One region of the Pseudoalteromonas sp. S3776 genome, then DNA from elsewhere that is predicted to be linked to it. Evidence: predicted binding sites of a transcription regulator. Region 1 holds the regulator's gene; the other holds the start of a gene.
What was found. The regulator NrdR, encoded in region 1, represses ribonucleotide reductase genes. The targets are predictions, from matches to a motif close to AAACACNANATNTNGTGTTT.
Positions count from the first base shown of each region.

Region 1 (4,432 bases):
CCGCTATTGCATACCAAGGTCTTGTAGAGAATAAAGCACCCGGCGCAGCAGGTATCTTTTTAGCAACTGCTCACCCAGCTAAGTTTAAAGAAAGCGTAGAAGAGATTCTAAATATTGAACTTGAGATGCCAAAACCACTGAGCGACGCACTTGCAAAACCTTGTTTAGCAAAGGACATTAACGCCGATTACGACGCGTTACGTAATGAAATACTCACTAAGTTGGGCTAACTAACTTAGTGTTAAAAAAGCGGCTTTGGCCGCTTTTTTTGTGTTTTAAATGCAGTCTATAAAACTACTGTCATTAACTAATTAAATGTAAAAATTAAAAGTCATTTAAATTATTAATGAATTTATAAAAAAATATCATCTTAAAAATGCTGTGAAATAGATTCAATCCCTGTTTAAATATCCTCAACTTAAGAGCGTAGGCAAAGCGTTGTTTAAAGCGTACAATAAAGCCTCTAAAAAACACCATACACGTTGCCCTAGGAGACCCCAATGTTAGAACGTAGCATGAATATTTCGGATTTTGATCCAGAGTTATTTGACGCGATAAACAAAGAAACTGCTCGCCAAGAAGAGCACATTGAATTAATTGCATCAGAGAACTACTGTAGCCCACGCGTACTAGAAGCGCAGGGTTCACAGCTTACAAACAAATACGCAGAAGGTTACCCGGGCAAACGTTACTATGGCGGTTGTGAGCACGTAGACGTTGTTGAGCAACTTGCAATCGATCGTGCGAACGAGTTATTTGGTTCTGACTATGCGAACGTTCAGCCTCATGCAGGCTCTCAAGCTAATGCCGCTGTTTTTTTAGCGTTATTAGAAGCCGGTGACACTGTACTTGGTATGAGCTTAGCTCATGGTGGTCACTTAACGCATGGTTCACACGTAAGTTTCTCTGGTAAGCTATATAATGCTATCCAATATGGGCTAGATGAAGTAACCGGCGAAATTGATTACGCACAGGTAGAAGCGCTAGCACTAGAGCATAAGCCAAAAATGATTATTGGTGGTTTTTCTGCATACTCAGGTATTGTTGATTGGGCTAAATTCCGTGAAATTGCTGATAAAGTAGGTGCTTACTTATTCGTTGATATGGCTCACGTTGCTGGTTTAATTGCGGCGGGTGTTTACCCAAGCCCAGTACCTCACGCGCATGTTGTAACAACAACAACACACAAAACATTAGCAGGCCCTCGTGGTGGTTTAATTATTTCTGCATGTGGTGACGAAGCAATTTACAAAAAGCTTAACAGCGCTGTATTCCCAGGTGGCCAGGGTGGTCCTTTATGCCACATTATTGCTGCAAAAGCAGTGGCATTTAAAGAAGCACTACAACCAGAGTTTAAAACATACCAAGCACAAGTTGTTAAAAATGCACAAGCTATGGTTGCTGTTATGCAAGAGCGCGGCTACAAAATCGTATCTGATAAAACAGAAAACCACTTATTCTTACTTGATTTAATCGATAAAGATATCACAGGTAAAGATGCAGACGCAGCGCTTGGTAATGCAAACATTACTGTGAACAAAAACTCTGTACCAAACGATCCTCGCTCACCGTTTGTTACTTCTGGTTTACGTATTGGTTCACCTGCAATTACACGTCGTGGCTTTAAAGAAGCTGAATCGAAAGAACTTGCTGGCTGGATTTGTGACGTATTAGACAATATCAACGATGAGTCAGTACAAGCGCAAGTTAAAGAAAAAGTTAAAGCAATTTGTGCAAAACTACCTGTATACGCTTAATTGCATAAGCAGCAGTAATTTAGAGCACAACAAGGGGCCTGTTTACCTTTCGAGATTTAATTTGCAGTAGTGTGCTTGGTTTTTAGGCAAGGCAGAGTCTATGTAGTGTGGTTACTCCACACAAATAGGCGATAACGCAGCATAAATGCCAAACATGCACTGCCCTCGAGTTCGTCCTAGGGGCGATTTACTCTTTGTTGCCTACATGGATGTAGGTAAGGGGCGTGAGCAGGACGCGGAAGCTTTGCTCGGTTTTTACTTAGCCCACTAGGTTACAAACCTCGCGCCGCGATCAAATCACCCCTAGATAGAACAAATTTAATCCTGAAAGGCCAACAGGCCCTATTTTTTTGCTAAGATAAAAGGCCGCTAAATAGCGGCCTTTTTTGTTTAAAACGGAAGTACCTAGTTATGCATTGCCCATTTTGTACCGCAAAAGATACTAAAGTTATTGATTCTCGCCTTGTTGGCGGAGGCCACCAAGTTCGCCGTCGTCGTGAATGTAACGAGTGTCACGAGCGATTTACTACCTTTGAAGGCGCCGAGTTAGTTATGCCTCGTGTGATTAAACAAGACGGTAGCCGAGAACCATTTAACGAAGACAAGCTACTAAATGGCCTTAATCGCGCCCTAGAAAAACGCCCTGTAAGTACTGAGCAAGTAGATGAAGTGGTTAATATTATCAAATCGCAGTTGCGTGCTACCGGTGAGCGAGAAATATCGAGCCACTTGGTGGGGGAGTGCATAATGGAGGCGCTTAAAAAGCTTGATAAAGTCGCCTACGTGCGGTTTGCCTCTGTATATCGCTCGTTTGAAGATATACGCGAATTTGGTGAAGAAATTGCCCGTTTAGGGGAGTAGTAATGCAAAGCCAAATACCGTTTACCGAACAAGATGAAATGTATATGGCGCGGGCCATCGAACTTGCGAAAAAAGGGCGATTTACAACCACTCCAAACCCCAATGTAGGGTGTGTTTTAGTTAAAGATAACCACATAGTTGGTGAAGGGTTTCATCAATTAGCGGGGCAGGGACATGCTGAGGTTAATGCGCTTGCTGTAGCAGGTGAAAATGCAAAAGGCGCAACAGCTTATGTTACGCTTGAACCGTGTAGTCACTTCGGGCGGACTCCTCCTTGCGCAGAAGCTTTAAAATCGGCAGGTGTAGTAAAGGTGATTGCTGCGATGGTCGATACTAACCCGCAAGTAGCAGGCAAGGGGCTTAAAATACTTAGCGATGCTGGTATTGAGGTTGCTTTTGGGCTGTTAGAGAAGCAAGCACGCGCACTTAATTTGGGGTTTTTTAAGCGTATGGAGCAGGGGCTGCCGTACGTAACGTGTAAAATGGCCGCTAGTATTGATGGTAAAACTGCGCTTAAAAATGGACAAAGTAAGTGGATTACTGGCTCAGCTGCGCGACAAGATGTTCAGTTACACCGAGCACAAAGTTGCGCTATTTTAACCGGCGCCGATACGGTCATTACGGATGACGCTAAACTTAATGTAAGGTTAAACGAACTCCCAGAGGCTTTACCTACCGAGTTACCTCTTCGCCAACCTGTGCGTGTTATCATTGACTCGCAAAATAGGCTTACACCAGAGTTGGCATTATTCAATACTCAAAGTGATATAATAATATTTACTACCAAGGTTGATAAATCAGCGCAATGGCCACATTTTGTAAGGCATGTTGAAGTGCCACAGCACAATAACAAAGTTAATTTAACGTCTGTTTTAGCGCACCTTGCTAAATTGCAATTTAATCATGTTTATTTAGAAGTGGGTGCTACACTTGCCGGTAAAATGACAGAGCTTAATTTAATAGACGAATATATATTTTATCTAGCGCCAAAATTAATGGGGGGCGATGCAAAAAGCTTAGTTAATTTTGCACCGCTGACAGATATGCAAAATACCGTTAATTTGACGTTTACAGAGTGTGTAAAAATAGGCGATGACTTACGTATAACCGCTATAAAACACATTCCAACCACTTAATTTAAAGAGTAGGGCTATGTTTACTGGAATAATTGAAGCCACAGGCAAAATTGCGCTATTACAAAAAAAACAAGGCGATTTAGCCATTCGCATTCAAAGCGCTAACCTTGATATGAGCGATGTAAAGCTAGGTGATAGCATTGCCACTAACGGTGTATGCTTAACCGTAGTCGATAAGCACATTGATGGCTTTAGTGCCGACTTATCAAATGAAACTATCAGCCTCACTGGGTTTGCAAATTATAATATTGGCCAAACAGTTAATCTAGAAAAAGCCATGCAGCCGGTTTCGCGTTTAGGGGGGCACTTGGTCTCTGGTCATGTTGATGGCATTGCCACCATTACCGCTATTACGAGTAATGCGCGCGCAACAGAGTACTGGTTAAGCACAGATGAAAACTTAATGAAGTACATACCTTATAAAGGGTCTGTATGTATAGATGGTATAAGCCTGACAGTAAATGCTGTCCAAGGTAATGAATTTAAATTAACCATAGTGCCGCACACAAGCGAGCAAACTACCATTGCTGATTTTAAAGTGGGCACACGCGTTAATTTAGAAGTTGACCAAATTGCACGTTATTTAGAGCGCCTTATTAAAGGGGCTGAGCAGCCAACGGGCTCAGACATTTCAATGAGCTTACTAGCTAAAGCTGGTTTTGTTAAATAACGACACTG
Region 1 covers NZ_PNCU01000011.1:46,237-50,668, forward strand. Annotated here, with positions in the region: gene thrC (threonine synthase) at 1-230, shown strand, start outside; gene glyA (serine hydroxymethyltransferase) at 501-1,757, shown strand; gene nrdR (transcriptional regulator NrdR) at 2,169-2,618, shown strand; gene ribD (bifunctional diaminohydroxyphosphoribosylaminopyrimidine deaminase/5-amino-6-(5-phosphoribosylamino)uracil reductase RibD) at 2,621-3,754, shown strand; gene CWC16_RS06300 (riboflavin synthase) at 3,771-4,424, shown strand.

Region 2 (4,432 bases), on a different contig from region 1:
GTTACCGCATCAGCACGTTCGCTGATTTTTTCGTTACTTACAATGTCATCAAAAATTAGTTCTGGTGACTGTGTTACGTTACGAATAATGTGGGTATAAGAGCGACTGTGAATAGTTTCACTAAATGCCCAGGTTTCTATCCATGTTTCTAGTTCAGGAATAGACACAATAGGAAGTAGGGCAACATTTGGTGAGCGGCCTTGTACACTATCAAGCAGCGTTTGGTATTTTAAGTTACTTAAAAATATGTGCTTTTCGTGCTCTGGTAACGCTTGAAAATCTAAACGGTCTTTACTTACGTCTACTTCTTCTGGACGCCAAAAAAACGAAAGTTGCTTTTCAATCAATTTCTCAAAAATAGGGTATTTTTGTTGATCGTAACGCGAAACGTTAACGGTTTGGCCAAAAAACATTGGCTCTTGCATTTGATCATTATGGTTACGACTAAAAGTAGTATAAGACATGTCTATCACTCAAAAACTATCACTAAAACTATCAGGACAAAGCGGGCAAAGAGCCCGCTTTAAGTTTATCTATTAAATTTTACACGCGCCGCCTGCACAATCGTCATCTTCGACTTCTGGCGTATCGTCTTGTGCATCTGATGCACCATCGCGGGTGTTATGGTAATAAAGTGTTTTAACACCCAATTTGTAGGCACCCAGTAAGTCTTTTAATAAGACTTTCATAGGTACTTTACCGCCTTCGTACTTACTTGGATCATAATTTGTATTGGCCGAAATAGTTTGGTCAATAAACTTTTGCATTATGCCCACTAACTGTAAGTAACCATCGTTTGATGGAATATCCCACAGCAGCTCGTAGTTATCTTTTAAGCGTTCGTACTCTGGCACTACTTGTTTTAAAATACCGTCTTTACTTGCTTTAACGCTAATGTGACCACGTGGTGGCTCAATACCGTTAGTCGCGTTAGAGATTTGCGACGATGTTTCTGAAGGCATTAATGCGCTAAGTGTTGAGTTACGCATGCCGTGCTCTTTAATGCTGGCACGTAATGAGTCCCAATCTAAGTGCAGTGGCTCATCACAAATTTTATCTAAGTCACGTTTGTACGTATCCGTTGGCATAATACCTTGAGAGTACGTTGTTTCGTTAAACTTAGGACACGCGCCACGCTCTTTAGCAAGCTCGTTTGATGCTTTCATTAAGTAATATTGAATTGCTTCAAACGTTTTATGAGTCAGTGCATTAGCACTGCCATCTGAGTAGCGTTTACCATTTTTAGCTAAGTAGTAAGCGTAGTTAATTACACCTATTCCTAATGTGCGGCGGCCCATTGTGGCATTACGTGCAGCCGGTACTGGGTAGTCTTGGAAATCAAGTAGATTATCAAGTGCACGTACTGCAAGTTCCGCAAGCTCTTCAAGTTCATCAAGTGACTCAATAGCACCTAAGTTAAATGCCGATAGCGTACAAAGGGCAATTTCGCCTTCTTCGTCGTTTACGTTATTTAACGGCTTAGTTGGCAATGCAATTTCTAAACATAAGTTAGATTGGCGAATTGGCGCAACTTTAGAAATAAACGGGCTGTGAGTGTTACAGTGATCCACGTTTTGTAAATAAATACGACCTGTACTGGCTCGCTCTTGCGCAAACATTGAGAATAGCTCAATCGCTTTGATACGCTTTTTACGAATAGACTCGTCTTGCTCGTATTTTATATATAGTGCGTCAAATTCATCTTGGTCTTCAAAGAATGCATCGTAAAGACCTGGTACGTCTGATGGGCTAAATAACGTGATATAATCGTCTTTAATCAAACGAGAATACATTAGTTTATTAAACTGTACGCCGTAATCTAAGTGACGAACACGGTTATCATCAACACCACGGTTATTTTTAAGTACAAGCAGGTTTTCTACTTCTAAATGCCAAAGCGGATAGAATAAGGTTGCTGCACCGCCACGAACACCACCTTGCGAGCAGCTTTTAACAGCTGTTTGAAAGTGCTTATAAAAAGGGATACAACCAGTGTGGTACGCTTCACCGTTACGAATATGGCTACCTAACGCACGAATACGGCCGGCGTTAATACCAATACCCGCACGTTGTGATACGTATTTAACAATCGCAGATGATGTAGCATTGATTGAATCAAGGCTATCGCCACATTCAATAAGTACACATGAGCTAAATTGCCGAGTAGGGGTACGTACACCCGACATAATGGGTGTAGGCAAAGAGATTTTAAACGTTGATACAGCATCGTAAAAACGCTTGATGTAATCAATACGTGTTTCGCGCGGGTAGTCAGAGAATAAACTCGCAGCCACTAAAATATATAAAAACTGAGCACTTTCGTAAATTTCACCTGTTACGCGGTTTTGTACCAGGTATTTACCTTCAAGTTGCTTTACGGCTGCGTAGCTAAAGTTAAGATCGCGCGAATGATCAAGATACGCATCTAGCTCGTCAAGCTCTTGCTCTGTGTAATCAACAAGTAAGTGAGCATCGTAGCGTTTGTCTTCAACCATTTTTGTAACATGGTCAAATAAACGTGGAGGCTCAAACTGGCCATACGCTTTTTTACGTAAGTGGAATACAGCTAAGCGGGCAGCTAAGTACTGGTAGTCAGGCGACTCTTTTGAAATTTGATCGGCTGCTGCTTTAATGATGGTTTCGTGAATGTCTTTTGTACGAATACCGTCGTAAAATTGAATGTGCGACTTTAATTCAACCTGTGAAACCGATACGTTGTTTAAACCTTCGGCGGCCCATTCAATAACGCGATGGATCTTATCAAGATCTAGCGGCTCTTTACGCCCGTCACGCTTGCTTACAGATAACTGTTGGTTCATAGCTTTGCCTGTATTCCTTGGGAATTGAGTATTTTGACCAATGTTCTATACCTCGCTAAAGCAAGGTACGTATTCATTTATTATAAGTTTCACCGTATGGGCGAATTTAATTGAATAACATTTGGCCACAATATCTGGTGTTGTTCAATTTAGAGATCACAAGATAGTGTGGTCTGAGTTGATTTGCAAGGGACATAATTGCCCCTATTTGTGGATAACTTTGGGATAAAGCAATTGTGTTAGTAGTCACTCACCTTTGAACAATCATTTAAGTTGAAATAGCTAAAAATCAACTAATGATCAGCTAAATTTGCGCATTTTGAAAATAAATTTTGACTGCTTTTTTTATCATCAAGCTTTGCATAAAAACTAACAAAATCACAATATATAGTGTTTAATAACACCAATGGCACTATATATGGTTGAAAGCATCAATAGGGCTGCGCCAATTAAAGTCGGCTTCCCAGCGCAACGCCTCCTCAATACTTGGTATATAGCCCCAAAGCGCTGTAGCGGTATGCATACCTGCAGCTTTACCCGCTTGTATATCACGTTGTGCATCACCTACGTATAAACAACGCTTAGGATCAACGTTCATCAGTTTTGCACAGTGTAATAAGGGTAAAGGAGACGGTTTCGCTTCGGTAAGCGTATCGCCACTGATCACCACATGTGCATTTTTGAATGCGGGGATAGCTGCCACTAAAGGATCGGTTAAAAACCCAGGTTTATTGGTCATTATCCCCCATTTTATAGCTTGGTTCTCAAGGGCTATGAGTAATGATTCTATGCCTTCAAAACAGTGTGTGTGCTTAGCTAGGTTTTGGCTATAGTAACTCACTAGCTGTTTTATCCGCTGTGCTTGAGGTTGCGTGGCCCATTGTTCTTTAAAGCCGAGCTCAAGTAATGCACCTGCGCCATTAGAAGCAGCTTTTCGGTACGCCTCAGGTGCAACTTGGGCAACACCTTCACTTTTAAGTACAGCATTCAATGCTGCACCTAAATCATCAGCTGTATCAAGTAAAGTGCCATCTAAATCAAATAAAAAAGCATCGTACTCAAAAGGAGTTACTGGAGTAGAAGAGCTAGCCATTACGCTAACTTCTCAAAGTGAAGTATATAATTAACACTTACATCTGTATTTAATGAATATTGCTTAGAAAGCGGGTTATAGCTAAGACCTGCACTGGCGCGTACTTTTAAGCCAGCTTGCTCAGCCCATGCAATAAGTTGTGCAGGTTTGATAAATTTGTTGTGGTCGTGTGTGCCTTCTGGCACCATTTTCAGTAGCTTTTCAGCACCTACAATAGCAAACAAGTATGCTTTAGGTGTTTTATTAAGAGTTGAGAAAAACACATCAGCCCCAGGCTTGGCAAGCTTTGCTACTGCATGAATAATAGAAGCAGGGTCAGGTACGTGCTCCAGCATCTCCATGCAAGTTATTACATCAAAGCGAGCAGGGAACTGGTTTGCAAACTCCTCTGCAGGTACTTTTATATAGTCAACATTTACACCCGTTTCTAGGCTGTGTAGTTTGGCTACGGTGAGTGGCTCTTGGCCCATGTCTATACCGGTTACGTTTGCCCCCATGCGCGCCATGCTTTCACTAAGTA
Region 2 covers NZ_PNCU01000032.1:40,293-44,724, forward strand. Annotated here, with positions in the region: gene nrdB (class Ia ribonucleoside-diphosphate reductase subunit beta) at 1-464, opposite strand, end outside; gene nrdA (class 1a ribonucleoside-diphosphate reductase subunit alpha) at 537-2,819, opposite strand; gene CWC16_RS13315 (HAD family hydrolase) at 3,232-3,912, opposite strand; gene ubiG (bifunctional 2-polyprenyl-6-hydroxyphenol methylase/3-demethylubiquinol 3-O-methyltransferase UbiG) at 3,912-4,432, opposite strand, start outside.
Region 2: the regulator NrdR is predicted to act here: its motif matches at 2,943-2,962, upstream of nrdA (class 1a ribonucleoside-diphosphate reductase subunit alpha).